DNA from 3 places in the Streptomyces sp. NPDC091292 genome. Region 1 is predicted to be linked to each of the others. Evidence: riboswitches for the same ligand, from Rfam matches in the RefSeq annotation. Region 1 holds a riboswitch; each other region holds the start of a gene.
The links. Region 1 has a riboswitch for cyclic di-AMP ahead of ACIQNU_RS31800 (transglycosylase family protein). Riboswitches for the same ligand answer to the same signal wherever they lie in the genome.

Region 1 (10,092 bases):
TTGTCGACGGCGTCCCAGACGTTCGCGTACCAGGGCCGGTCGGCCGCGCCCCGGTCGGTACGCTTCTGGTCGGCGGCGCTCGGGTCCACGACCGTGTAGCCGGTCTCGCCGGGCATCACGTAGTGCAGCCGTTCGCGGATGCGGTGCTCGGCGTAGGCGTCGTCCTGCCAGCGGGCCTTGGCGTCGCGCAACTCCTCGACGCGCTCGCGGGCCTGCTCCTTCTGCCGCCGCAGATCGGCGATCTCGGCGCGCTGGGACACGTACTGCCGCATCGGGTACGCGAGGGCGACGACGAGGGAGCACAGGACCAGGGCGAGCAGCGCGGCCCGCCCGGTGAGCCGGGAGCGGCGGGCCTGCCGCTTGGTCTGGGAGCGGTACACGCGCGCGGCGGTCTGCTCGCCGAGCAGCCGCAGCCTGGTCGCGGTGGAGAACCGGTCCCGGTCCTTGACGGCCATCGTGTCCCGCCTCCCCGTCATGTGCGTACGTCCCCGCACACGGTACGGGACCGGGTGCGGGGACGTACGGAGGCCGGGGTGCGCAACCGGGCACGTAACGCCCGGAGGCGGGTCAGCCCTTGTAGCGCGGGAAGGCGCTGCGGCCCGCGTACACGGCCGCGTCGTCCAGGATCTCCTCGATGCGCAGGAGCTGGTTGTACTTGGCGACGCGCTCGGAGCGGGCCGGGGCGCCGGTCTTGATCTGGCCGCAGTTGGTGGCGACGGCGAGGTCGGCGATGGTGACGTCCTCGGTCTCGCCGGAGCGGTGCGACATCATGCACTTGAAGCCGCTGCGCTGGGCCAGCTCGACGGCGTCCAGGGTCTCGGTCAGCGAACCGATCTGGTTGACCTTGACGAGCAGGGCGTTCGCGGAGTTCTCCTCGATGCCGCGGGCCAGGCGCTCCGGGTTGGTGACGAACAGGTCGTCGCCGACGAGCTGCACCTTGTCGCCCAGCTTCTCGGTGATGACGTGCCAGCCGGCCCAGTCGTCCTCGAACAGCGGGTCCTCGATGGAGACGAGGGGGTAGGCCGCGACCAGCTCCTCGTAGTACTCCGTCATCTCGGCGGCGGAGCGCTCCTTGCCCTCGAAGAGGTACTTGCCCTCCTTGTAGAACTCGGAGGCGGCGACGTCGAGCGCGAGGGCGATCTGCTGGCCGGGGACGTAACCGGCCTCCTTGATCGCTTCGAGGATGAGGTCGAGCGCCTCACGGTTCGAGCCGAGGTTCGGCGCGAAACCGCCCTCGTCGCCGAGGCCGGTGGCCAGACCCTTGGTCTTCAGCACCTTCTTGAGGGTGTGGTAGACCTCGGTGCCCCAGCGCAGCGCCTCCGAGAAGGACTCGGCGCCGATCGGGGCGATCATGAACTCCTGGATGTCCACATTGGAGTCGGCGTGCGAGCCGCCGTTCAGGATGTTCATCATCGGCACCGGCAGCAGGTGCGCGTTGGGTCCGCCCAGGTAGCGGAAGAGCGGCAGGTCGGACGCCTCGGCGGCGGCGTGCGCGACGGCGAGCGAGACGCCGAGGATGGCGTTGGCGCCGAGCGACGACTTGTCCGGCGTGGCGTCCAGGTCGAGCATCGCCTGGTCGATGAGGCGCTGCTCGGTGGCGTCGTACCCGACCAGCTCCGGGCCGATCTGTTCGATGACGGCGAGTACGGCCTTCTCGACGCCCTTGCCGCCGTAGCGGTTGGCGTCTCCGTCGCGAAGCTCCAGGGCCTCGAACGCTCCGGTGGACGCACCGGAGGGGACGGCGGCACGACCCGTGCTGAGGTCGTCGAGGCCGACCTCGACCTCGACCGTGGGGTTGCCTCGGGAGTCCAGGATTTCCCGGGCTACGACGACGTCGATGGACGGCACGAGCATCTCCTTTTATGGGATGTGGCGCGGGTACACGATGTGGTGCGGGTACACGGGGCCGCGTGGCCTCGCGGTCATGAGCCTAACGGGCCCGGGGGCATCGGCCAGTCCGCCGCCCACCCGCTGGACAGAACCGAGAGCAAATTGTTTCTGAACGAAACAAAGCGGGGCGGGAGCGGGGCGGGCACGTGCCGGGCATGGACAGAGCCCCGCCCCGGCGCGTACGGGGGTACACGCGCCGGGACGGGGCGGCCCTGGGGAAGGAGGGCGGTTCGGTGAGGGACCTCGGGATCGGGGCCGCTCGGGTCAGCTCGGGTCAGCTCAGGTGGAGCTGCTGGCCCGGGTAGATGAGATTGGCGTCGTCGATGATGTCGCTGTTCGCCTTGAACAGGGTCATCCACCCGCCCTTGACGCCGTGCGCCTCGGCGATGCCGCTGAGCGTGTCGCCCTTCTTCACCTTGTACTCGCCGTCACCCTTCTTGACCTTCTTGCCGGTCGGGGTCTCGACGGTCTTCGGGGCGGTGCGCTCCTGCGCGCGCGAGGCGCGGTCCTGCGTGCTCTGCTCCTTGGCCGGGGCGCTCTGCTGCTGCGAGGGCTGCGACGGCTGGGCGGGCTGGGCGGGCTGCGTGGAGCCCGAACCGCCGTTGTACGGGGTGTTGGAGAGGCCCACGCCACAGGTCGGCCAGGCACCCTTGCCCTGTCCGGCGAGGACCTTCTCGGCGATCTCGATCTGCTGGGCCTTGGTGGCCTGGTTGGCCTGCGGCGCGTAGGCGGTGCCGCCGTAGCCGGCCCAGGTCGACGCCGAGAACTGGACGCCGCCGTAGTAGCCGTTTCCGGTGTTGATGGCCCAGTTGCCGCCGGACTCGCACTGGGCGACGGCGTCCCACTCGGACGCGGTGGCGGCGGACGCGGTGCCGGACGCCATCAGCGGAGCGGCGACGGCGGCACCGGCCACACCGGCGAGCGTGACGGCACGGGTGGAGCGGTCGAGAGCGGTCGGGCGGCGGTGCTTGCCCTTGCCGGAAAACAGCATGGAGTGATCCCCTCACCGACGCCTGCGAGGTGAGCTGTCGGGTTCGGGCCGTGTGAGTTGCCCGGCCGTGCGCCCCTGGCGCACGACTTCACCCCTAGCCGGTCGGCGGTCGCTGTCACGAAGTCGCGGTGCAGCGTGGTGCTGCTTGGCCCTGCTTGCTGCTGTTGCGACTTCGTGGGCGGCCTCGCCCGGCACTTACCTTGGGTCCCCCGCTCCTGCCTACGGCGCTTGACGCGACGACTGTTCCCGAACGGCCGTCGGCAGGATTCGGCGTGACGGCCATCGGTGCCCGCTGTGGCGAGCGGTCCTGACGGTAGACACGTGAACGGCCTTATTTCAAAGCCGTTCGGGGTGGGTGAGACTCATCTCTCACTCTCGCCAAACCGGACATTAGGCCCGAACTACTGCTGGGTGATGTCCGATTCGGGAAGAAGATCAAGGCTTTGGCCGGGCAGGATCAGGTCCGGATCGGCGCCTACGGTCGCCTTGTTGCCGTCGTAGAGCGCGGTCCATCCGCCCTTGAGGTCATGGCTGTCGGCGATGCCCCAGAGGCTGTCGCCGGGGCGCACGGTGTAGGTGCCGTCGGCCGCGCCGCGCTCGCCGTCGCCGCGTGAGGCGTGCCGGCCCGCGGAGTCGTCGGTGCGGGAATCGGCCGCGTCCCCGGCGCCCTCGTCGGCCGAGTCGCCGCGGTGGCGGCCGGTGGCCGACGAGTCGCCGGAGGAGCCGCTGCCGGAACTGGCCTCGTTTTCATCTGACTTGGCGAGGTCGGTGGTGGAGTCGGCCGACTTGTCCGTCTTGCCGGTGGAGTCCTGATTCTTCCCCTCGGAGGAGGTGGCATCGCCGGCCGGGCTCGACGGATCGGTCGTGGGGGATGAATCGGGCGAGGTGGAGGGAACCGGCTTTTTCGTTGCATCTGACGAGTTGTTCGTCTGCGAGGAGCCGCTCGAACCGGAACTCTTGCCCGGGACCTTCGACGGCGTCCCCGAGGGAGCCGTGCCCGTGTCGACGTCCGCCGACGCGCCGCCCTTCGTGAGCCCGGCGATCGGGGCGCAGCTCACCCAGGCGTCCGGGCCCTGCACCGCGAGGACGCGCTCGGCGACCGCGATCTGCTGGGAGCGGCTGGCCTGGTCCGCGCGGGGCGCGTAGGCGAGACCGCCGAAGTCCTCCCAGGTCTCCTGCGAGAACTGGAGTCCGCCGAAGTACCCGTTGCCGGGGTCGGCGCTCCAGGAGCCGCCGCTCTCGCACTCCGCGAGCCGGTCCCAGGCGGCGCCGTCGGCGGCGGACGCGCCGGTCGCGCCGAGCAGCGGAATGGCGAGGGCGGAGCCTGTCACGCCGGCCGCGACGACCAGGGCGGGTACCTGGCGGGGGCGACGGTGACGACCGTTCCCGGAGAGCATGCGGAGGCCTTTCGTGGGACAACTGGGCCGACTGCGGCGCGTGGGGACCGCCGAGTCGACGTGAACGTAGCCGTATTCGAACAGTGGTCACAAGTCGATGCAGCGCAGATCACGTGAAAGTCACAATGGTGACGGGCCGTCAATTCACCTGCCCTGTGGGGTGAAATGTACGGGCAAGGTGCGCAATCCGCGCATGATGAGCCCGCCGCGCCATCTCAGGTCGGCCGGGTCGGCGGCGAGTTGCAGATCGGGCAGGCGGCGCAGCAGGGTCGCGAGGGCGGTCCGGCCCTCCAGACGGGCCAGCGGGGCGCCGAGGCAGTAGTGGATGCCGTGGCCGTATCCGAGGTGGGGGTTGTCGCGGCGGGACAGGTCGAGGGTGTCGGGGGCGTCGAAGCGGGCGGGGTCGCGGTCGGCCGCCGCGAGGACGACGAGGACGGGGTCGCCGCGCGGAATCTCCTGTCCCCCGATCTCCAGGGGCTGCGTCGCGTACCGCCAGGTGGCCAGCTCCACCGGCCCGTCGTAGCGCAGGAGTTCCTCGATCCCGGTCTCCAGGAGTCCGGTGTCACCGCGTACGAGGCTGTCCTGGAGGAGCGCCCGCTGCACGGGGTTCCGAAGCAGGGCATAAGCCCCATTCCCGATCAAGTTGATGGTCGTCTCGAAACCCGCGAAGAGCAGCACGAAACACATGGCGGCGGCCTCGTCCTCGGTGAGGTGTTCGCCGTGGTCGGAGGCGCGGATGAGGCCGGAGATCAAGTCGTCGTCGCCCTGCTCGCCCAGGTTCTCGCGCTTGCGGTGGATGAGGTCGGCGAGATAGGCGCGGATCTTCTTCACGGACCGGGCGACTCCGCCGCGCGGGCCGCCGCCGTGACGGATCATCATGCCCGCCCAGTCGCGGAAGTCGTCCTGATCCTCGCGGGGGACGCCGAGCAAATCGCAGATGGCGTAAATCGGAAGGGGGAAGGCAAACTCGTGAATGAGGTCCGCACTGCCCCGCTCCGCGAAGCCGTCGATCAGCTGGTCCGTCAGCTCCCGCACCCGGGGCTCGAACTCGGCGACGCGGCGCGGCGTGAACGCCTTCGACACGAGGCGGCGCAGCCGGGTGTGGTCCGGCGGGTCGATGTTCAGCAGATGCGTCATCAGATTGGCGCTGCGCTCACCGGGGATGCCGGTCCTGCTCTTGCCCGGCGCGTCCTCGGCGTGGTGCAGCGGCTTCTTCGACAGCCGCTGGTCGGCGAGCGCCTGCCGGGCGTCGGCGTACCGTGTGACGAGCCACGCGTCGACTCCGCTGGGCAGCCGGGTGCGGTGCACGGGGGCGTGCTCGCGCAGCCAGGCGTACGCCGGGTACGGGTCGGTGGCGAACTCCCAGGTGAAGAGTTCCGGGGCGGCGGGGATGCCTTCGGTCACCGGGCGGTCTCGGTCGCGCGGATCGCGTCGCGGTAGGCGCGGGCTGCGGCCCGCAGCGCGGCCTCCGGGTCGACGCCGGCCGCCTCGGCCCGTACCGCCAGGGCGAGCAGCTCGTACCCGATGCCGTCACCGGACGGCGCGGGCACCTCCAGACCCGCCGTCCGCACCCGCGAGGCGAGCTTCGCGGCGAGCGCGAGACCGGGCTGTCCCAGCGGCACACCGTCGGTCACCGACGCGCGCTGCTTCTCCTCGGCCTTGGTGCGCAGCCAGTGTTCCTTGACGTCCTCGGGGGTCTCGGCGGTGGCGTCGCCGAAGACGTGCGGGTGGCGGTGGATCAGCTTGGCGACGATGCCGGCGGCGACGTCGTCGATGGAGAAGGGGTGGTCGTCCTCGTCCGGGCCGCCCTCCTCGGCGATCCGCGCGTGGAAGACGACTTGGAGCAGGACGTCCCCCAGCTCCTCGCGCAGCTCGTCCCGGTCGCCGTCCTCGATGGCCTCGACGAGTTCGTACGCCTCCTCGATCCCGTACTTCGCCAGGCCCTCGTGCGTCTGCCGTGACGACCAGGGGCACTCGGTGCGGATACGGTCCATGACCTGCACCAGGTCGAGAAGCCGGGCGCCCGGCAGGTCGTACGAGGCGGGCAGCAGCTCCAGATCGGGCAGCGCGCCCCGCCCCGAACCGGCGAGCCGGGCGAGCCCGTCGGTGAGGCGCGACTCACCGTCGGCACCGGAGACCACGACGACGGTACGGGTGCCTGCGGCGGCCTGAACCAGGTCGTCGGCGGACGGCGAGCCCACCTCGACGGTGACACCCGCCTCACGGATGTACGGCAACTGAGGGTGCCCGCCGTCCCGGCACACCACGAGATCGGCACCACGCAACACCTGCCAGGCATCCCAGGACAACAGCCCAGGAGCAACACGATGGCTGGTACTCAACAGAACAACCCGCCCACCGGGCCCAGGGGAACCAATTACCTTCACAGCTCGAACGTACAACCCGAGACGAACGACCACCGCCTGCGGGTGCGGGTGTGGGTGCGCAGCGCGATCCCTCCGGGTTGCATGAAGGGCACCGCCCTTCATCTCATTTCCGCCGCAGCGGCGCTCAGCCACCCCGCGCCTCTCCGGCGGTGCCGAGCCCACCCCCGGGGCCGGGGGCCCGGTGCGGGAGGGGGCCGGGCGCAGCCCGGGGGTGGGGGCCGGTCAGGGCGCCCCCGGCGTCACGCCTCTGTTGGCTGTGATGCCGAGACCTCGTGCAGCCACGGCATCTTCGCGTCCACCCGGGCGCTCTTCTTCACGTCCCATGCCCCGTAGCGCGGGTTCAGGTCGATGGAGAGTTCCTTCGACGCCTTGCCGAGGGCGTTCCAGAACACGGCCTGACCCTCGGTCGTGTTCATGTCGATACCGAGGGCCTGGGCGAGTTTCTGGGCCTCGACCTCGGTACGAAGGTTGGCGTCCAGGCGGGACGGCGGCACGTTGTACTGCTGCAACCAGGCCGCCTGCAAGGCCTTGCTGCCGCCCGCCTGCTTCTCCAGGTTGCCGCGCAGCGCCTGGATCTCCTTGCGGGAGACGCTGACACCGGCGTCCTCGGCGGCCCGGTCCAGCACCTTGTCGAGGACCATCGTGTGCAGCGTGGACCGCGTCAGCCCGCCGGACTTGGCGACCACCTGGTCGTACTGCTCCTGATTCGCCGTGCCGTTCCGCTGTGCGCTGCGCACCTCGTTCACGCGGCTCTCCAGCTGCGCGACCGTGATGCGCTGCCCGCCGACGACGGCCGCCGCGCCCGGATGCGCGTCGCCGCCGCAGGCGGTCAGCAGTGGGGCCCCCGCGAGCAGCGCGACGGCGGAGACGGTGACTGCGGTGCGACGGCGGCGGTGCAAAGGAGCCTCCCGGCGGCGAGATTGTGCGTCGGTGCACAAAGTCTTGCGGTGATCGATGGTAGGCAGTGGCCGCGCTCTCGGCCACTGATTCGGCAGCACAGTTTCGACACTGCCCCCACCAACGACGCGGGACGATTCGGGGCACGCCCGGCACAGACCCACCCAGGCCCCCAAGATCAGGTACGTATCGGCTACGTACTATCCCCGTACCTGCCCCAGCCAGTGCAAAGTCCGCTGGACCTCCGCCGGCAGCGGATGGCTCGGTCCGTGCAGGCGTTCCGCGTCGTGCAGCAGCCGTACCAGCGTGTCGTGGGCGGCGGCCCGGTCGCCGAGCGCGAGCAGCAGGTGGCCGATCCGGCGCCGGATGTCCAGCGGCAGGTCGGGGTCGGCGGCGGTGTACGGATTCTCCGCGTACCGGTTCTCGTAGTACGGCAGCAGCGCCCGGTACTCGTTGAGCGCGGCGGCCGGTTCCCCGAGTTGTTCGAGGCACTGCGCCGCGTCGTACCGGAAGCGGAGCGACTGCGGGTCGGCGTGGCCGGCCTCGGCGGCCCGCTCGTCGGCGAGGCGGCGCAGCTCGGGCAGCGCGCGCCGGTACTGGCCGTCGTCCATCAGCGTCGCCGCGTACTGCTTGCGCAGCGTGCGGACGACCGGCGAGTGCTCGCCGTGCTGCCCGGCGGCGGCCGGGAGGATCGCGCCGAGGATGTCGACGGCCTGCGTGATACGGCCCTCACCCAACAGCCGCTTGACCTCGTCGACGGCGGCGGCGACGTCGGGGCGCCCGGCGGGCGGGGCCACCGGCGCCTCGGGGCGCGGCGCGGGCGTGACCGCGCGGTCGGGCCACGGCGCGTGCGGGCGCAGGAACGGGCGGGTGGGGTCGAGCGGGCCACGGGTCGGCGTGGAGCGCGCGGGCAGCAGCGGCAGCAGCTCCTCGTACACCTCCTGGGCGCTGGCCGGGCGGTGCTGCGGGTCCTTGGCGAGGAGCCGCAGGACGAGCGATTCGAGAGCGTCGGGGACCTCGGGGCGCAACCGGCGCACGGGCAGCGGCGGCTCGTAGAGATGGCGGTGCAGCACGCCGAGCGCGGTGGACCCGGCGAACGGCACGTCTCCGCTGAGCAGTTCGTGCAGCAGCACCCCGAGCGCGTACAGATCGGTGTACGGGCCGACCGCGCCGCCCATGGCCTGCTCGGGCGCCATGTACGCGGGGCTGCCGATCGGGGAGCCGGTGTGGGTGAGGCGGGTGGTGTCGGTGTCCATGACCGAGGCGACGCCGAGGTCGAGGACGGTGACGGTGCCGTCCTGCTTGACCATCACGTTCCGCGGTTTGAGGTCGCGGTGGACGATCGGGACGGCGTGCACGGCGGAGAGCACGGCGCACAGTTGCGCGGCGACGGCGACGCCCCACTGCCAGGGGTACGGGTCGTGTTCGGCGAGGTGGTCGGAGAGGTCGGCGCCGTCGATGAACTGCATGACGAGGTACAGCTCTTCGGCGTCGCTGCCCGCGTCGTGCACGGTGACCAGGCCGGGGTGGTCGACCTGGGCGGTGACCCGGCACTCGCGTACGAAGCGGCGGCGCAGCTCTTCGGCGTCCTGGCTGTCGGGGCCCGCGACCTTGTCGGGGCGCAGCAGCTTGACGGCGACGCGCCGGTCGAGCCGCTGGTCGTAGGCGGTCCAGACCTGGCCCATACCGCCCTGGCCGATGAGTGTGGACAGCGCGTACCGGTCGGCGACGACGCGTGCGGTCACCGGCCGCCCTCCTGCCCGCCGCCGCTCTGCCCGCCGCCGCTCCGGTCGCGGTCCTGGCCGCGCAGATAGTCGCTCAGCTCGTCCAGTTCGGCGCGGACCTGGTCGATCCGCGCGGGCCCGGGACGGCCGGGCGGCTGCGGGGACAGTGGCTGCGGCTGGGGCTGGGGCGGCGGAACGGGCGCCGGGGTCATGGGCGGGGGCGTGGCGAAGTGCGGTGCGGCGAAGGGCGGGGGCGTGGGGGGCGCGGACTGGCCGAGAGAGCCGGGAAGCGTCTGCCCGAGAGGGCCGGGGGCCGGTTGTCCGAGAGGGCCGGGGGCCGGCTGGACCGGCTGTCCGACCGGGTGCTGGGTGCCGAGCTGCTGCGGGTAGCCGTACCCCGCGGTCGGCGGTATCGGGCCGCCGTGCCGGGGCGGCAGCGGGATGCCGTACGGCAGCGGCGGGGGCACCCGGAAGTGGTGGAAGTCCGAGTAGAGGAAGTAGACCGCCCCGCCGAACGCCGACAGCAGCAGGAGGCCCATACCGAGGTCGCCGCGCCAGGTGCTGAGATCCTCGGTGCCGTCCGCGACGAGCATCGCGAAGGCGACGACGAGCGCCACCAGCGAGGCGAAGAAGAGGATCCAGTCCCGCCGCTTACGGGTCACGATCGCGATCCGCAGCATCGTGCCCCACGCCAGGAAGCCGATGCTCCCCAGCGCGAGCGCCACGAAGATCACCCGCAGGACCACCAGCAGCGCGGTCGAAGGGCGCTGAGGCTGCGGCGGCGCGAGGCCGTGGCCGTGCATGGC
Region 2 (8,516 bases), on a different contig from region 1:
TCAACTCCCCCGGCGGCTCGTTCAGCGCGATGACGGCGATCTACGACACGATGCGGTTCGTCGCCTGTGACGTGGAGACGGTGTGTCTCGGGCAGGCCGCGTCGGCGGCGGCCGTGCTGCTGGCCGCCGGCACTCCGGGCAAGCGGTCCGCGCTGCCGGGCTCCCGGGTACTGATCCATCAGCCGTCGCTGCGGGAGCCGATCGAGGGGCAGGCGAGCGATCTGGCGATCCAGGCGGACGAACTGCTGCGCACACGTGACCTGCTGGAGGAGATGCTCGTCCGGCACACCGGCCGGAGCCGGGAGCGGGTCCGCGCCGACATCGAACGGGACACGATCCTCGACGCGCGGGCGGCCGTCGAGTACGGCCTGATCGACCGGGTCGTCCCGAGCCGCAAGTCCTCGCGTACCGCGCCGGACGCGGGGTGACGCGCCGATGCTTCCGCCGGAGCTGCCGCCACTGCCCGCGCTGACCCGCGCCGAGGGCGAGCTGATCGACCGTTATCTGGAGGTCGTCGACCTGCTGGGCCGGATCAATCCGGCGCGGGGCGGCGACACCTATCGGGGGCTGCGTGCCGCGCAGGCGCTCGTCGGCAGGGCGCAGGAGCTGCGGGACGCGCTGGTCCTGATGCACCAGCGGGGCGAGAGCGAGGTGCACGGCGAGACGCTGACCCGGGCGCTGCGCACCCTCGACGGCGAGCGACGCGCGGCGCGGGTGGGGATACCGAGGGTGCCGACGGGACAGGAGTGAACCGCCGCCACTCAAGGAATGAGTCCGCCGCCACGCCGGGAGCGAGTCCGCCGAAGCCGACATGGCGTCCGGAACGCGGCACAAACGGGCCGAAAGAGCTACCGCCGAACGACGTATTAAGTGGTCGTCACGGGGCTCGGCCGAGTTGCGCATCCTGGCCACCTTGACACCCGAAAAATGCGTTCCGCCGCTGGTACGACGTTCGTCGGGTGTCCCGTCGGCTGTTCGAAAAGGGGCCTGTCCACCCGAACGGATCAGCGGTGAGGAGGCTCACAAACCACCGGTAACTCTCGGATTTCCCGACATTCATGCGTGAAGATCCCTTCCGACGACAAGCCCCCGCCACCAGCGGCGGGGCGGTCCGGGCGGACGCCGAGTCCTGCCGCTGTCCGGATGCCAGGTCGACAGAGGTGGATCGGCAGGAGTGGAGGACCCAGGCACGACGGGCCGCCGGAGAGATCCGGACCGGCCCTTGGGGTGAAGCCGCGTCAGCGGCCGGGCATCTTCGCCTGCCCGAACCCGACAGGTCATCCTTCACAGGCGGCTGACGAAGGGTTGCGCATGACTGCGCTCAATCGTGTCCCGTCGCTGCTGACCCGGGCCGGCACCGCTTCGGCCCTGACGCTCGCCGCCGTCGGCGGCAGCATCGTGGTACCCGGTGCCGCGTCCGACGCCGCGGCGGCGGCGATGGGAAACAGGGCACTCAAGGTGGCCGCCTCCAAGAAGGGCGCCCCCTATCTGTACGGGGCGACCGGACCGCGCCGGTTCGACTGCTCCGGGCTGACGCTGTACTCGTTCAAGCGCGCGGGCAAGAAGCTCCCGCGCACTGCCGCGGCGCAGTACAACAAGACGCGCCATGTGTCGGCGGGCGACCGCCGCTCCGGGGACCTGGTGTTCTTCCACTCGGGCCGGAACGTCTACCACGTCGGCATCTACGCCGGGAAGGGACGTATCTGGCACTCGCCCAAGACCGGGGACGTGGTGCGCCTCCAGAAGATCTGGACGAAGAGCGTCTGGTACGGCCGGGTGAACTGACCCGCGCCGCGCGGCGCGCTCCCCCGGTGTCAGCTCCGGCCCGGTGTCGGCTCTGGCTCGGTGTCAGCTCTGGCTCTGGACCGGAACCGTCCACGGCAGGGCGATCCACACCGTCTTGCCGCCCTCGGGTGTGGGGCTGACGGACAGTCGGCCGCCGCACTCCGCGGTGAGACAGCGGATGATCACCATGCCGCGGCCGTTGTCCTGCTGGACGGCGGCGGGCAGCCGCTTGGGGTAGCGCGGGTGGCTGTCGGTGACGCCGATCCGCAACTGTTCGTCGCGTTCGAGCGCGATGTCGACGGTGAAGGTGGGCGACTGGCCCAGGGTGTGCTGGACGGCGTTGGTGGCCAGTTCCGACACGATGAGCCGGACCGTGTCGTGCGCCTCGGCGTCGCCCGGCAGGCCCCATCCGGCGAGGACCTCGCTGACGTACTTGCGTGCCGTGGGGACCGAGGCGGGATCGCTCGGCAGGGTCACGGATGCTTCCTGGTGGTCAGCCATGGCGACGTCGTCCCTTTCCCACCGGGACCGGACTCCGACACGAGGCGGATGGTTCGAGGGCGGTCCCGGACTGGTGCTGCGCGCCAGCCTGCCATCTCCGCGCCGGTCACACGTGGCGATCCACCAGGATGTGCATATATCTGTCGCTCGAAGCGGTGAACTCTGCCACGACCGACCGTATTTGACGGCGCTCCTTCCCCCGTATTTGCCACCGGCCCCCACCCGTCCTCTACCGTCTGGCGGTGAATCCGTCCGCGGCCGGGAGGAGACGGCCATGCACTACGGTCCCGCGGTACGCCGCCGCAAGCTCGGCGCCGAGTTGCGCACGCTGCGCGACGGCGCCGGGCTCACCAGCGGTCAGGCCGCGCGTCTGGTCGGCTGGCACCAGTCCAAGGTGAGCCGGATCGAGACGGCGACCAGCGGTGTGAAGCCGGAGGACGTGCGGCTGCTGCTCGACGCCTACCGGGTCGACGACCCGCGCCGGCGTGAGCTGCTGGTCGCGCTCGCCGGGGACGGCGATGACGGCGGCAGCCGCTGGTGGAACGCCTACCGGGGGCTGCTGCCGCCCGAGTACCGGGACTTCATCTGTCTGGAGGCGCAGGCCAGCCAGATGCGGACGCTGGAGACGTCGGTGGTGCCGGGGCTGCTCCAGATCCGGGACTACGCGCGGGCGGTGACCCGCTCGGCGGTCCAGGGGGTGCCGGAGGACCAGATCGACGCGCTGGTGGACGTACGCCTCGCGCGCCAGGACGTGTTGCGCGCGGATCCGCCGCCGGAGCTGAGCGCGGTGGTCGACGAGGCGGTGCTGCGGCGGCCGGTCGGCGGCGCCCCGGTGATGGAGCGTCAGCTCGCGCATCTGGTCGAGTCGGCGCGGCTGCCCCATGTGCGGCTCCAGGTGATGCCGTTCGCCGCCGGGGAGCACATCGGACTCACCGGCCCGTTCGTCGTCTTCTCCTTTCCGGACATCGCCGATCTGGACGTGATTGTTCTAGACCACTTGACGCATAGCCTCTATCTGGAGCGGGAAGAGGACCTCAAGGCGTACGTCGATGCCTTCACCTCCCTGCAGAGCCACGCCCTTTCCCCAGAGGACTCGTTGGACTTCATCGCCGGAATCCGTCCCGGCGCATAAGGAGGCACCATGTCTGCACTGCCTCGTCCCACCCTGCCCGTTCCGAGGAGCACGTCCCTGCGCGGCGTCCACTGGCGCCGCAGCAGCCGCAGCACGGGAATGAACAACTGCGTGGAGACGGCCGAGCCGCGCGCCGGCCGTGCGGCGGGCCTGCTCGCCGTCCGCGACTCGAAGAACCCGCAGGGACCGGCCCTGCTCTTCACCCCGGCCGCGTGGAGCACCTTCGTCGACACTCTCGGCTAGGGTCCCGGGCCCGGCGTCCAGGGTCCCGGGCCCGGCGTCGAAATCCTCCGCACCCGGCGGCTATCGGGGCGCGGTGTCCACGATCACCCGTACGGCTTCGCCGATCTGTCGGTCGGTCAGGTCCGCGCGGGCGGTCAGCCGCAGCCGCGAGACGCCGTCGGGTACGGACGGCGGCCGGAAACAGCCCACCACCAGGCCCGCTCCACGGCAGTCGGCGGCCCAGCGCACGGCCGACTCGGGCGAGGGCGCCCGTACGGAGACCACGGCGGCGTCCGGCCGTACCGCCTCAAGTCCCGCCGCCGTGAGCCGGGCGTGCAGTCCGGCGGCGACCTCGCGCGCCCGGTCGGCGCGGTGCGGCTCGCGGCGCAGCAGCCGCAGGGCCGCGAGTGCGGCGCCCGTCGCCGACGGGGCGAGCCCGGTGTCGAAGATGAAGGTGCGGGCCGCGTTCACGAGATGGTCGATCACGCGGGCCGGGCCGAGCACCGCGCCGCCCTGGCTGCCGAGCGACTTCGACAGGGTCACGGTGGTGACCACGTCGTCGGCGCCCGCGAGCCCCGCCGCGTGGGGCGCGCCCCGGCCGCCGGTGCCGAGTACGCCGAGTCCATGGGCGTCGTCCAGGAGCAGTCCGGCTCCGGCGCGGCGGCAGACGGCGGCGAGTTCGGTGAGGGGGGCCGCGTCGCCGTCCACGGAGAACACCGCGTCGGACACCACCAGCGCACCGCCCGTCCGGGTGGCGAGGGCCTTGTGCACGGCGTCGGGGTCGGCGTGCGCGACGACCTGCGTGGTGCCGCGCGCGAGTCGGCAGCCGTCGATGAGTGAGGCGTGGTTGCCCGCGTCGGACACGATCAGCGAGCCGTGCGGGGCGAGGGTGGTGACGGCGGCGAGGTTGGCCGCGTATCCGGAGGACAGCACGAGGGCCGCCTCGAAGCCGCAGAACGCGGCGAGTTCGCCTTCGAACTCCGTGTGCAGCGCGGTGGTACCGGTGACCAGGCGTGAGCCGGTCGATCCCGCGCCCCAGCGGTGGACCGCGTCGGCGGCCCCGGCCACCACCTCGGGATGCCGGGTCAGGCCGAGGTAGTCGTTGCTCGCGAGGTCCAGGAGTGGTGAGTCGGCGGGGCGGGAGCGCAGGGTGCGGACGAGTCCGGCCGCGCGGCGCCGGGCGGCCTGTGCGTCGATCCAGTCGAACGGCGTTGCCGCCATGCGCGCCTCCGGCGTGTGCGGATCCGGCCGGTCCGGGGACCGGTGGTCCGGGTTCCGGGCAGGCGGCATCCAGGGGTGGTTTTGTAGGCAGTGCACAGACCCTAGGGCCTGTCGTCAAATTCCCGCCTGCCGTGCGGCGTCTGGCACGCACGCTCGCGGCGTTGCCGAAAGGCCCACGTAGCCCCGCTACGAGGACCTTCCGGCGCCTTGCGATCGCACGCACCAGACGCCGCACGGCCCGCCCTACCGGGCGAACACCGGGAATTTGACGACAGGCCCTAGCGGTCGCGCCGCCCACCCAGGATGTGGCAATACCCACACCTTGACCGGGCAGTGTTGTGCGATGTCTCCCTGGCCGGGAGAGGTGGCGTACGTCAAGATCTGCCCCATGAACCTGTTGAACACGCTGGTGGACAAGGGGCTTCGGCGTGAGCTGCCGACCCGCGACGAGGCGCTGGCCGTGCTGGCCACGTCCGACGACGACGTGCTCGATGTGGTGGCCGCGGCCGGGAAGGTGCGCCGGCACTGGTTCGGGCGGCGGGTGAAACTCAACTATCTGGTCAACCTCAAGTCCGGCCTCTGCCCCGAGGACTGCTCGTACTGCTCCCAGCGCCTCGGTTCCACGGCGGGGATCCTCAAATACACCTGGCTGAAGCCCGACGAGGCGTCGCGGGCCGCGGCGGCGGGGCTCGCGGGCGGTGCGAAGCGGGTCTGTCTGGTGGCGAGCGGGCGGGGCCCCACGGACCGGGACGTGGACCGGGTCTCGGACACCATCAAGGCCATCAAGGACCAGAACGAGGGCGTCGAGGTGTGTGCCTGCCTCGGGCTGCTGTCGGACGGCCAGGCGGACCGGCTGCGGGACGCGGGCGCCGACGCCTACAACCACAACCTCAACACGTCCGAGGGGACGTACGGGGACATCACGACCACGCACACGTACGCCGACCGGGTCGACACGGTCCGCAGGGCGCACGCGGCCGGGCTTTCGGCGTGTTCGGGGCTGATCGCGGGCATGGGCGAGAGCGACGGGGACCTGGTCGACGTCGTGTTCGCGCTGCGGGACCTGGACCCGGACTCGGTGCCGGTGAACTTCCTCATCCCCTTCGAGGGCACCCCGCTCGCCAAGGAGTGGAACCTCACGCCGCAGCGCTGTCTGCGGATCCTGGCGATGGTCCGGTTCGTGTGCCCGGACGCGGAAGTCAGGATCGCGGGCGGCCGTGAGGTCCATCTGCGCACCCTCCAGCCGCTGGCGCTGCACCTCGCCAACTCGATCTTCCTCGGCGACTACCTCACCAGCGAGGGCCAGGCGGGCAAGGCGGACCTGGAGATGATCGCGGACGCCGGTTTCGAGGTGGAGGGCGCGGACACCGTGACGCTGCCGGAGCACCGCACGGCGACGGCCGGCGGCTGCGGCTCCACCGACCAGGCCGACGCGGGCGGCTGCGCAGGTGGTGGCGGTGGCGGTGTCTGCGGTACGGGCGAGTCCGCTCCGGAGGTCCCCGAGGCGCGCACCGACCTCGTCGCGGTACGCCGCCGGGGCGCCGGAACGGATCTCGCGCCCAATGCCTGACGCCCTCCCCACCGATGAACTGCTCGCCCTGGACCGCCGGCACGTCTGGCATCCGTACGGTCCGATGCCCGGCCGGCGGGACCCGCTCGTCGTCGCGTCGGCGAGCGGGGTCCGGCTGCGGCTCGCGGACGGCGGCGAGCTGGTGGACGGCATGTCGTCGTGGTGGTCCGCGATCCACGGCTACCGGCACCCCGTCCTGGACGACGCGGTGCGCGAGCAGCTTGCCCGGATGAGCCATGTGATGTTCGGCGGACTCACGCACGAACCCGCCGTACGCCTCGCGAAGCTCCTTGTCGACATGTCGCCCGAGGGTCTGGAGCATGTCTTCCTCTGCGACTCGGGTTCGGTCTCGGTCGAGGTCGCCGTCAAGATGTGCCTCCAGCACTGGCGTTCGCTCGGCCGCCCCGGGAAGCACCGGCTGCTGACCTGGCGCGGCGGCTACCACGGCGACACCTGGCAGCCGATGTCGGTGTGCGACCCCGAGGGCGGCATGCACGAGCTGTGGTCAGGCGTCCTGCCCCGGCAGGTGTTCGCCGACGCGCCGCCCACGGAGTACGACGAGACGTACGCGGACGGGCTGCGGGAGCTGATCGGGCGGCACGCGGACGAGCTGGCCGCGGTGATCGTGGAGCCGGTGGTGCAGGGCGCGGGCGGGATGCGGTTCCACTCCCCCGCGTATCTGCGGGTGCTGCGCGAGGCGTGCGACGCGCACGGGGTGCTGCTCGTGTTCGACGAGATCGCGACCGGGTTCGGCCGTACGGGTGAGCTGTTCGCGGCGGACCACGCGGGGGTCACGCCGGATGTGATGTGCGTGGGAAAGGCGCTGACCGGTGGCTACATGACGATGGCGGCGACGCTGTGCACCGCGCGCGTGGCCGACGGGATCTCGCGCGGCGAGGTGCCGGTGCTGGCCCACGGGCCGACGTTCATGGGAAATCCGCTGGCCGCCGCGGTGGCCTGCGCGTCCCTCGGTCTGCTCCTCGACCAGGACTGGCGTACGGAGGTCAAACGGATCGGGGCGGGGTTGCGTGAGGGTCTGGCACCTGCGGCGGACCTGCCCGGGGTGCGGGACGTCCGGGTGCTGGGGGCGATCGGTGTGGTCCAGCTCGACCACGAGGTGGACATGGAGCGGGCGACGCGGGCGGCGGTGCGCGAGGGCGTGTGGCTGCGGCCGTTCCGGGATCTCGTCTACACGATGCCGCCCTATGTGACGGGCGACGACGACGTGGCACGGGTGGCGCGCGCGGTGTGCGCGGCGGCGGCGGAGGGGTGAGGCGCGGATGGCCGTGCTGGTGGTGACAGGGACAGGCACCGAGGTCGGCAAGACCGTGACCACGGCGGTGCTCGCCCGCGCGGCGCTGGCCGCCGGGCGTTCCGTGGCGGTCCTGAAGCCCGCGCAGACCGGTGTGTCCGGGGACGAGCGGGGTGACGTCGACGAGGTGGTACGGCTGGCCGGCGGGGTGACGGCGGTCGAGCTGGCCAGGTTCCCCGACCCGTTGGCCCCGGCCACGGCCGCGCGCCGGGCCGGGCTGGCCCCGGTCGGCGCGCGAGAGACGGCCGACGCGGCGGCCAAGCTCGCCACCGACCACGATCTCGTGCTGGTCGAGGGCGCGGGCGGTCTGCTCGTACGGTTCGACGCCGCGGGCTCCACGCTGGCCGACGCGGCTCGGCTGCTGGGGGCCCCGGTGCTCCTGGTCGCGTCGGCGGGGCTGGGGACGCTCAACACGACGGCGCTGACCGCCGAGGCGCTGCGGGCGCGGGGTGTGGACCTGCTCGGTGTGGTCGTCGGGTCCTGGCCGGGCGCGCCCGATCTGGCGGCCCGCTGCAACCTCGCGGACCTGCCGGCGGTCGCGGACGCGCCCCTGCTGGGGGCGGTGCCGGAGGGTGCGGGGGCGTACGAGCCGGTGGCGTTCCGGGCGGCGGCTGCCGGGTGGGTGGCGCCGCCGCTGGACGGGACATGGGACGCGACGCGCTTCACCGCGGAACAGGCGCCGGTCCGGGGCAGCCTCTAGGCTCGGTGACCCAGCCGTCCCCAGGCTCGGTAGACCAGCCGTCCCGAGGAGTCCTCTCATGCCGCAGCGGCCG
Region 3 (10,092 bases), on a different contig from region 1:
GGTCCCTCTGATAGGGCGACAGCTAGGGTCCGGGGTATGGATCTGCTTATCCATCTTTTCGTCGGGCTTCACATCGTCGGCATAGCCTCCCTTCTGGGTGGGTTTCTCACCCAGATGAAGGCCATGAGCGCCGGCACCGCCCGCTTCAGCCCCGCGATGCTGCACGGCGCCCTGACGATGCTGGTCACCGGTGTCGCCCTGGTCGGTCTCAACCAGGCCGACGACAACACCGTCAACAACATCAAGATCGGCGTGAAGCTCGCCCTGCTGATCGTGATCCTCGGCCTCGTGTACGTGAAGCGCGACGAGGAGGCGGTCGACAAGGGGTTGTTCGCCACCGTCGGGGGTCTCACGACGGCGAACATCTTCATCGCCGTCCTCTGGACCTGAGTTCCTGCGCCGTCAGCCGAACCAGACCACCAGGCGCACCCGCTCGTCCCCGCACCCGTCGGCGTGCTCCCGCATCGCCGTCCACACCGGCGCCCAGCGCTCCCCGTCCGGCGGCGCCGGCATCCGCGCCGTGAGGACCACCGGCCGGTACACCGCACCGTCCCGCCGCACTTCGCCTCCGGGCGGCCACTCCGGCGGCGCGAGGAGCGTCCGCGCGCCGAAGACGTCGGCCGCCGCGTCGCACAGGTCGGGCGTCGCCTCCACGACCTCGCCCAGGACCGGCGCCCCGTCGCGTCCGGGCCGCCACACCGCCACCCACGACCAGGCGGGCGCGTCGGCGAGCGGGGCGTCCCAGTCGACGGCGGCGACCTCGGCCCAGGTGGCGTAGGTGTGGCCGTGCGTGTAGTCGACGGCGCCGGCTTCCCGTACCGGGTCCGACGCGTCGTCGGGCAGACCCCGGTACGGGAAGAGGGGCCGCTCCATGCCCGATGCCCGGCCGACGCCGAACAGACAGTCCCACGCGTCGTGGTCCCGTCCGAGGGCGAAGGCGGTCAGATCGCGCGCGACCTGCCAGCGCCCGTCCGTCGTACGGGTCTCGATCGCGCCGTCGATGTCGGTCCCCACGTGCCGTGACTCCCGGTGCTGTGACTTTCCGTGCCGGGTCGGTCGTTACGCCGGGCGCACCACGCTGTGGATCGGCATGTAGTAGATCGACTCGACGCGGACGTTCGCGCCCGGCTTCGGCGCGTGGATCATCTTGCCGTCGCCCGTGTAGATACCGACGTGGCTGATGTCGTCGTAGAAGAAGACCAGGTCACCGGGGCGGGCGTCGGCCGTCGACACCGTCGTGCCCACCTTCACCTGGTCCCAGGTGGTGCGCGGCAGCGTCACACCGGCGGCCTTCCACGCGGCCTGCGTGAGCCCCGAGCAGTCGTACGAGCCGGGGCCCGTGGCCCCCCACACATACGGCTTGCCCAACTGCGCCTCGGCGAAGGCGATCACCTTGGCGGTCTGCGTGGACGCACCCGCCGACGTACCGGAGCCGGTGCCGGAGCCTGTGCCGGAATCCGAACCCGTACCGGAACCCGTACCCGATGAGGGGTTCTCCGCCGTGGCCTCCTGCCGCTTCTTCTCCTCCGCCGCCTGCTTCCGCGCCAGCTCCTCCGCCTTGCGGCGCGCCTCCTCCTGCTTCTTCTTCTCGATCGCCGCCAGCCGCTTCTTCTCCTCGGCGGTCAGCTTCGACAGCAGGTCGCGGGCCTCGCCCAGCTTCGTCTGCACATCCTGCTTGCTGGTGCGCAGCGCCGACTGCGAGGCCGTCAGCTTCGTCAGGCTCTTCGCCGCCTGTTCCCGCTTCTTGGCCGTCGCGAGCGCTTGCGTCTGGTAGTCGTCGACGACCTCCTTCTGCCGCTCGGTGAGCCGGGACGACAACTGGCGCTGGTCGAAGTAGTCCTGCGGATTGTCCGCGAGCAGCAGGGTCGCCGTGTCCGAGACCGCGCCCGTGCGGTACTGCGCGGCGGCGAACGAGCCCATGGCCCGCCGCGCCTCGTTCAGTTTCTCGGTGCCGCGCGCCACCTGGTCGAGCAGCCCGTCGACCTTCTTCTTCTGCTGGGCGCTGCGCTCCTTGGCGCCGTTGTACTTCTCGGTGGCCACGCCGGCCTCGTGGTAGAGGTCGTCGACCTTGCGCTGCACCTCTTCGATGCTCGGCTTGTCGTCGGCGGGCGCGGCCTGCGCGCTCTGCGACAGGAGGGCGACGGAGGTCAGGGCCGCCGTCGTGATCCCGAGGGCGGGGGATGTACGGAGCCCGGCGACACGTGTGCCCGGCTGCCGTTCTCTGCGGTGCGACGCCAACGGAGGCGCTCCTTCCGTGGACCGCCTACCGGGTTAGCTGTCGGGTTCGGGCGGGTGGTTCGGAAGGCTGCCCTACGGTTCCGTACGCCTGTCACGGCGACGGCACCGATTCACCCCAGGAACTGAGTGGGTCCCCGGCTCCGGCTGCCTCGCGGCGCACCGGACTCAGCGGAGGCCACCCGTCCCGGCGTCGTTCGCCGGCGGGGGTCGGGAGGCCTGCCGCGCACGCTAGCCAACTCCTGTGAAGCCTGTGAAGGTTGATGTGCGATATGCCCGATACATTTTCGTGACTTTCTCGCCGAGTGAGCGCTGAGTGAGCACTGAGTGAGCGGACCGATTCGCTCCGTTTATGGAATGGGGTACGGGGACCCTGAACCCGGGGCCGGTTGTCGGTGGGGCGGCCTAGACTCGGGAGGCGATGAGCAGCCTCTTTGACGACAGTTTCCTGGCGAACCTCAAGGCGCCCCACGCCGCCCACGAGGAGCACCCGCCCCACCCCGAGGACCCCCAGGATTCCCAGGACCCGGGGGCCCATGAGGACCCCGAGCACCTGGCCCCGGAGGAGATCCCGGACGACCTGTTCGGCGGGAAGTTCGACGCGCCCCCGCCCCGGGACGCGTACTACCGGGACGGCGCCCCCCGTCCCGTACTGGACCCGGCGGCGCTGCTCGACGGGCTGAACGATCACCAGCAGGCCGCCGTCACGCACGCGGGCTCGCCGCTGCTCATCGTGGCCGGCGCCGGCTCCGGCAAGACCCGGGTGCTCACCCACCGCATCGCGTATCTGCTCGCCGCGCGCGGTGTCCACCCGGGCCAGATCCTCGCGATCACCTTCACGAACAAGGCCGCGGGCGAGATGAAGGAGCGCGTCGAGCACCTGGTGGGTCCGCGCGCCCACGCGATGTGGGTGATGACCTTCCACAGCGCGTGCGTGCGGATACTGCGCCGCGAGTCGAAGAAGCTCGGTTTCACGTCGTCGTTCTCGATCTACGACGCGGCGGACTCCAAGCGCCTGATGGCCCTGGTCTGCCGCGATCTCGACCTGGACCCCAAGCGCTATCCGCCCAAGTCGTTCAGCGCCAAGGTCTCCAACCTGAAGAACGAGCTGATCGACGAGGAGGACTTCGCCGCGCAGGCGAGCGACGGTTTCGAGAAGACCCTCGCGCAGGCGTACGCGATGTACCAGTCCCGTCTCCGCGAGGCCAACGCCCTCGACTTCGACGACCTGATCATGACGACGGTCAATCTGCTCCGCGCCTTCCCGGACGTCGCCGAGCACTACCGCCGCCGCTTCCGGCACGTCCTGGTCGACGAGTACCAGGACACGAACCACGCGCAGTACGCACTCGTCCGCGAACTGGTCGGCACCTCCGAGCACCCGGCGGACGTACCGCCGGGCCCCGACGACCTGCCGCCCGCCGAACTGTGCGTCGTCGGTGACGCGGACCAGTCCATCTACGCCTTCCGGGGCGCCACCATCCGCAACATCCTCCAGTTCGAGGAGGACTACCCGGACGCGACCACGATCCTCCTGGAGCAGAACTACCGCTCCACGCAGACGATCCTCAGCGCGGCCAACGCCGTCATCGAGCGCAATGAGAGCCGCCGCCCCAAGAACCTGTGGACCAACGCGGGCGCGGGCGCCCAGATCACCGGCTTCGTCGCCGACACCGAGCACGACGAGGCGCAGTTCGTCGCCGACGAGATCGACCGGCTCACGGACGCGGGCGAGGCGAAGGCGGGCGACGTCGCCGTCTTCTACCGCACCAACGCCCAGTCCCGTGTCTTCGAGGAGATCTTCATCCGCGTCGGCCTCCCGTACAAGGTGGTCGGCGGCGTCCGGTTCTACGAGCGCAAGGAGGTCCGGGACGTCCTCGCGTATCTGCGCGTCCTGGCCAACCCGGAGGACTCCGTACCGCTGCGCCGTATCCTCAACGTCCCCAAGCGCGGCATCGGCGACCGCGCCGAGGCGATGATCGACGCGCTCGCGCAGCGCGAGAAGATCAGCTTCCCGCAGGCGCTGCGCCGCGTGGACGAGGCGTACGGCATGGCGGCCCGCTCCACCAACGCCGTGCAGCGGTTCAACACGCTCATGGAGGACCTGCGCACCATCGTCGAATCGGGCGCCGGGCCGGCGACGGTCCTGGAGGCCGTGCTCGAACGGACCGGGTATCTGGCCGAATTGCAGTCCTCGACCGACCCGCAGGACGAGACCCGCATCGAGAACCTTCAGGAGCTTGCCTCCGTGGCTCTGGAGTTCGAGCAGGAGCGCGGCGGGGGAGCGGGCGGCGCCGAATCTGTGGCGGACGGGGCGGATTCCGTGGCGGATGGGGCCGTGGCGGATGGGGCTGCGGCGGACGCGGCGGATGCGGACGCGGCGGTGGGGGTGGACGCGGCGGCCGGTGCGGCGGCGCCGGGCACGCTCTCCGACTTCCTCGAAAAGGTTGCGCTCGTCGCCGACTCGGACCAGATCCCCGACGAGGAGGACGGCTCCGGCGTCATCACCCTGATGACGCTGCACACCGCCAAGGGCCTCGAATTCCCGGTGGTCTTCCTCACCGGCATGGAGGACGGCGTCTTCCCGCACATGCGCGCCCTCGGCCAGACCAAGGAGCTGGAGGAGGAGCGCCGCCTCGCCTATGTCGGGATCACCCGCGCCCGCGAGCGGCTCTACCTCACCCGTTCCACGCTGCGCAGCGCCTGGGGTCAGCCCTCGTACAACCCGCCGTCCCGGTTCCTCGAAGAGATCCCGGACACCCATCTGCGGTGGAAGCGGAAGGGAGGCTCGGCCGCCCCGATGGCCGCGGCTGCGTCGGGCCCGGCCGCCGGTATCGCGGGCTCGCTCTCCTCGACCCGGTCGCGTACGGCCGCTTCGGGAGCCTCGGGCTTCGCGACGCGCCGCGCGACCGAGAAGCCGGTCGTCGCCCTCGCGGTGGGCGACCGCGTCACGCACGACCAGTTCGGCCTGGGCACGGTGGTCGGCACCAAGGGCACGGGGGCGAACGCCGAGGCGACGATCGACTTCGGGGACACGAAGCCGAAGCGGCTGCTGCTGAGGTACGCACCGGTGGAGAAGCTGTAGACGGACAAGTGGGCGCTTGCCCACTCTCAGCCCGGCCGGCGTTTGAGGCCACGATAAGGCGCGGCCGGGCAGACCTTGAGTCTTAAGTCGGGTCGACCCCGTGGCTGCGCAACCAAGCAAGAGGATCAATCGCGGCGCCGCCGCCGGGCCGGACCTCGAAGTGCAGGTGCGGCCCGGTGGAGTTGCCGGAGTCCCCGGAGTAGGCGATGACATCGCCCGCCTTCACGGTGCCGCTCATGATCTTGTAGCTGGAGAGGTGGCAGTACCACGTCTCGGTGCCGTCGGCGGCGGTCACGATCACCATGTTGCCGTAGGCGCTGTTCAACTGGGTGCGTACGGTGCCGTCGGTCGCCGCCATCACGGGGGTGCCGTAGGAGACGGGGAAGTCGATACCGGTGTGCACGGACATCCAGTTGACGCCCGCCTGCCCGAAGTAGGCGCTCAGTCCGTGCTGTTTGACCGGCAGCATGAACTTGGGCCGCAGCCGCTCCTTGCGCTCGGCCTCCTCCGCCGCCTTCTTGCGGTCGGCCTCCTGCTTGGCCTTGAGGTCGATGCGCTCCTGCGTACGGCTGGCGCGGTCCGCGAAGTCACCGGCGTCCGCCGACAGGTTGGCGAGTTGGGTGTCCAGCTTGTTGTTCGCGACGGACGGCTTCACGGCGGTCGGATCGGGCGCCGCCGTCGTCGTGTCCTTGTCCGCGTCGGGTGACATCCCCACGGACGCGGCGGCGATCCCCGCGACCCCCATCACACACGCGGACGGCACCGCGACGGTGAGCAGCGCGGAGCGCTTGGCGGGGGAGCGGCGGCGGGCGCGGGAGCGGGGGGCGGGGGCGGAGCGGCGCGGTGTGACGACGGGGTCTGCGAGGTCGGCGAGGTCGGTGGAGTCGCCGGCGTCGGTGAGGTCGGCGGGGTCGGCCGAGTAGGCGTGCTCGGCGTCCGGTTCGTCGCCGGGTTCCTCGGCGTAGGGGGCGTGTTCCTCGTACTCGTCGTACGGGGCCGGGGCTTCGTAGGACGCGGGTTCCTCGTAGGGCGCGGGGGTCTCGTACGACGGTGAACTGCCGTCGGAGTTCCACGCGGTGGCGTCATAGGCGCCGGTGTCGAAACTCTGCGTCTCGAAGGTCTGCGTCTCGAAACTCTGCGCTTCGAAGGTCTGCGCCTCGAAGGTCGTGGTCTCGAAGGTCTGGCCCTGGAATGTCTGCGTCTGGAAGGACTGCGTGTCGAAGGCGGGCGCCGCCGTGAACTGCTGCGCGTCCCACTGCCCGGAGACGTCCGACGGCTGACCCTGCGCCGGGATGCCGCCGAGGTGGTGATACCCGGCCGAATCCCAGACGCCGGTGGTGTCATAGACCCCGGTGTCGTACGCGGCGTGGTGCTGGGCGGCGTACGCGTCGTAGTTCAGGGTCTGATGCGTACCGGTGTGCAGGGTCTGGTGCGTACCCGTGCTCATGGTCTGGTGCGTGCCGGTCGCGTACTGAGCCTCCGCGACGGGCCACTGTCCGCTGTCGTACGCCGTGTTCGGCGCCGTACCGCCGCCGGGCAGGTCCCCGAAGAGGGGGTCCGACTCGAAGGTGCCGGGCGCCGTCGCGGTGGCTGTCGCGGCCGTCGTCGTGGTGAACGAGCCGGTGCCGTAGGCGTCATAGCCCTCGTACCCCGTGTAACCGCCGTGCTGCGTGCTGTGGTCGTACTGCGCGTAAGGCGCGGAGGCGGTGTCCGGAGAGGGTGCCGGGGGAGTCGCGATCCCCGACGGGTGAGGGTCGTTCACCAACTTCTCTTTCGCCTCGACAGCAGGAGCTGGGTCTGGGTCCTGACGGCGGCTGCCGCTGAGGTTGCGGTCCCAGGGGGGGGCGGAGCAGTGCGGCGACTGTACCCGGCGGTATGAGGGCGCGACAATCTTCCGCAGGTTTCGTGCTCTCGTGAAACGGGCATTCGGCCGCCTTTCGGCGGACTGTGGGCAGAGCTTTGGCCGTGTGTTCGAGACCCGTTCGAGAGATGTTGGGCGCCGGAGGTTTGTGTTCCGGACCTGTTGGCGGGGTCGGGCGGCGCCGGGCGGTGCCGGGGGGCTCCGGTGGGTGGCTCCGGTGGGTGAGGTCAGGCGACGGTCAGATGGCTCGAACTCTTTACCGGCCCCCGCTTCGTGCGTCCCGCGCGTGTCCCGGCGGCTTCGGACGCCGCTGCGGGGTCGTCCAGCGCCTGGCGGATCGCGGCGGCGACCGCGGGGTGTACCGGGAGGGCGAGATGGCCGATTCCGCTCACCCGGACGTTCTCCGCGATCAGGTCCGGGTGCTCCACGGACGCCGTCTCCAGCGGTTCCATCCAATGGTCGAGGTCGCTCCAGAAGCTGACGAACCTGGTCCGGCAGTCCGGCGCGGGCTCCGCCAGCTCCTTCATCACGTCCGAACCGGGGCGCATCTGCCGCACGATCGGGTGGGCGTTCATCAAGGGGGCGACGCGGGTGCCCGAGTGCGGCGTACCGAGCGTGACCAGTGTCCGCACCCGCAGGTCACCACCGAGCCGCTGCACGTAGTACCGCGCGATCAGCCCGCCGAGGCTGTGCCCCACGATGTCCACCTCGCCGCGGTCCGTCCGCTCGCACAGCTCCTCGATGTGCCGTCCCAGCAACTCGGCGGCGGCGCGGATGTCGCCGGTCAGCGGGGAGTAGTTCAACGACTCGATGTGCTCCCGCCCGCCCTGCGCCAGCGCGCGCCGCAGCAGCACGAACACGGAACGGTTGTCGATGAAGCCGTGCAGCAGCATCACGGGGGGTGGTGGCGGGGTCGCGGTCGGTAGTCGTACGGCGTCCGGTGCGGAGGTGGGGTCGGCGTCGGACGCGGGTGCGGTGTCGTCGTCGGGGGTGCGGGGGCGGGGCGTGGGGTGCCGCTCCTGGGTGATCCCGGTGGGGTAGAGGACGACATGTCCGGCGAGGATCGCGCACTCCAGGACCGTCGCCTTGAACAGCGCGGCGGAGAGTCCGGCGGCCCGTCCGGCGGCCAGCGCCGGCAGGTCGGACAGCGGGGTCGGGAGCAGGCGCTCCCACAGCTGTAGAAGGGGCAGGACGGGCAGGACCCTCAGGACCTTCATGCGGCCGACCTCCTCGTCGGCACACCGGAGGACGTCTCTGTCCCCCGCGTGCCCTCATGGAAGTCGTGCTGGGGTCGGTCCGGGGGCGGGGTCCGGTCGGCACCCGGGTCGGTGCGGCCGGAACCGTCACCGGCCGCCACCGCCCCACCCTGCCGCTCGCCCGGCGGCCCGGTGGTGCGGCGACCTCGTCGCGGCTCCCTTGCGCTATGGGTGGTTTTCCCCGCTGGGCGGCGGTGCGAAACTGCCTGGTTGGGGGATGTCGGCGATAACGTTCGTTCACTTGCTGGCGCCCTCTGAGGGGCGCGGGCGGGCGGACAGTGGCATCGTCACGGTGAGCGGTGGCGCGGAAGCTGTCGGTGGTCTTTGGCCGAGGGTCGGTGGAGGCCGGTAGCGGCCGGTACAGGGAGGCAGTGATGGGTGTGTCAGCCGGGCCGATCCGTGTGGTGGTCGCCAAGCCGGGGCTCGACGGGCACGACCGCGGGGCCAAGGTGATCGCACGGGCGCTGCGGGACGCCGGTATGGAGGTCATCTACACCGGGCTGCACCAGACGCCCGAGCAGATCGTGGACACGGCGATCCAGGAGGACGCGGACGCGATCGGCATGTCGATCCTGTCGGGCGCCCACAACACCCTGTTCGCCCGCGTCCTGGAGCTGCTCAAGGAACGCGACGCCGAGGACATCAAGGTCTTCGGCGGCGGCATCATCCCCGAGGCCGACATCGCTCCCCTCAAGGACCAGGGCGTAGCGGAAATCTTCACCCCCGGAGCCACAACGGCATCGATCGTGACGTGGGTCGAGTCGAACGTCCGGCATTGACGACGGCACAGAAGGACGGGAAGAAATCGCCCCTGACCGGCCTGTCCGGCGGTGCCCAATTCGGGTCGGGCCAGCCCCAGGAGCCCACTGGGCCCACCCTCTTTCCCGCCGCAGCGACGTTCGGCCCCCGGCGGGCGACCGGCGGTGCCGGTCCTGCCGAGGGAGGCTCACGGGCCCACAGGGCCTACCTTCCTTCCCGCCGCGGCGGTGCTCGGCCCCGGCCGGGGTGTCCGGCGGTGTCCATCGGGGCAGGGCCGGTGCAAGGACCCGCAGGCCTCATCATCTTCTTTCCCGCCGCAGCGCGCCGCTCGGCCCCCGCCGGGCTGTCCGGAGGTGCCGATCCTGGCGAGGGAGCTCACGGGCCCGCAGGGCCCACCCTCTTTCTCGCCCCCCTACGGGGCGGTCAGTTCACGGGTCATCGTGGCTCGTAGCCTCAGCGTGGTGAGGAGGCGCTGGAACGCCTCCGCCCAGTACCCCCCGGCACCCGGCGCCGCATCCTCCGGCTCCTCGGGCGTCCCGGTCAGCGACTCCAACCGGTCGGCTTCCGCAGGATCAAGGCAGCGCTCCGCCAGGCCCATCACCCCGCTGAAGCTCCAGGGGTAACTGCCCGCGTCCCGCGCGATGTTCAGCGCGTCTACCACCGCACCGCCGAGTGTCCCCGTCCAGGGCACCGCACAGCCGCCGAGCAACTGGAACGCCTCCGACAGGCCGTGCGCCGCTATGAACCCCGCGACCCACGCCGCCCGTTCGTCCCCGGGCAGCGCCGCGAGCAGCTTCGCCCGCTCCGCCAGCGACACCGCGCCCGGCCCCCCGGCCCCGGGCGCGGCGGGCGCCCCGAGCAGCGCCCGCGACCACGCCACGTCCCGCTGCCGGACC

Region 2: linked by a shared signal. The riboswitch ahead of ACIQNU_RS30575 (C40 family peptidase) and the one ahead of ACIQNU_RS31800 (transglycosylase family protein) in region 1 are both predicted to bind cyclic di-AMP.
Region 3: linked by a shared signal. The riboswitch ahead of ACIQNU_RS37360 (NlpC/P60 family protein) and the one ahead of ACIQNU_RS31800 (transglycosylase family protein) in region 1 are both predicted to bind cyclic di-AMP.

What each region holds. Positions count from the first base shown of each region.
Region 1 is NZ_JBIVUQ010000015.1:99,007-109,098, reverse strand. It holds gene ACIQNU_RS31810 (septum formation initiator family protein) at 1-455, opposite strand, end outside; gene eno (phosphopyruvate hydratase) at 568-1,848, opposite strand; gene ACIQNU_RS31800 (transglycosylase family protein) at 2,165-2,881, opposite strand; cyclic di-AMP (ydaO/yuaA leader) riboswitch at 2,886-3,118, opposite strand; gene ACIQNU_RS31795 (transglycosylase family protein) at 3,283-4,278, opposite strand; gene ACIQNU_RS31790 (cytochrome P450) at 4,423-5,682, opposite strand; gene ACIQNU_RS31785 (nucleoside triphosphate pyrophosphohydrolase) at 5,679-6,665, opposite strand; gene ACIQNU_RS31780 (SurA N-terminal domain-containing protein) at 6,905-7,564, opposite strand; gene ACIQNU_RS31775 (protein kinase) at 7,763-9,274, opposite strand; gene ACIQNU_RS31770 (hypothetical protein) at 9,304-10,089, opposite strand.
Region 2 is NZ_JBIVUQ010000014.1:69,880-78,395, reverse strand. It holds gene ACIQNU_RS30585 (ATP-dependent Clp protease proteolytic subunit) at 1-428, shown strand, start outside; gene ACIQNU_RS30580 (hypothetical protein) at 436-750, shown strand; cyclic di-AMP (ydaO/yuaA leader) riboswitch at 1,135-1,308, shown strand; gene ACIQNU_RS30575 (C40 family peptidase) at 1,312-1,785, shown strand; gene ACIQNU_RS30570 (ATP-binding protein) at 1,849-2,286, opposite strand; gene ACIQNU_RS30565 (helix-turn-helix domain-containing protein) at 2,561-3,418, shown strand; gene ACIQNU_RS30560 (DUF397 domain-containing protein) at 3,428-3,661, shown strand; gene ACIQNU_RS30555 (8-amino-7-oxononanoate synthase) at 3,722-4,861, opposite strand; gene bioB (biotin synthase BioB) at 5,250-6,431, shown strand; gene ACIQNU_RS30545 (adenosylmethionine--8-amino-7-oxononanoate transaminase) at 6,424-7,704, shown strand; gene bioD (dethiobiotin synthase) at 7,712-8,443, shown strand; gene ACIQNU_RS30535 (class I SAM-dependent methyltransferase) at 8,502-8,516, shown strand, end outside.
Region 3 is NZ_JBIVUQ010000023.1:71,211-81,302, forward strand. It holds gene ACIQNU_RS37350 (hypothetical protein) at 37-390, shown strand; gene ACIQNU_RS37355 (hypothetical protein) at 403-1,014, opposite strand; gene ACIQNU_RS37360 (NlpC/P60 family protein) at 1,060-2,238, opposite strand; cyclic di-AMP (ydaO/yuaA leader) riboswitch at 2,245-2,419, opposite strand; gene ACIQNU_RS37365 (ATP-dependent DNA helicase) at 2,657-5,320, shown strand; gene ACIQNU_RS37370 (M23 family metallopeptidase) at 5,403-6,065, opposite strand; gene ACIQNU_RS37375 (pentapeptide repeat-containing protein) at 6,403-6,576, opposite strand; gene ACIQNU_RS37380 (esterase/lipase family protein) at 7,409-8,398, opposite strand; gene ACIQNU_RS37385 (cobalamin B12-binding domain-containing protein) at 8,812-9,216, shown strand; gene ACIQNU_RS37390 (DUF5691 domain-containing protein) at 9,609-10,092, opposite strand, start outside.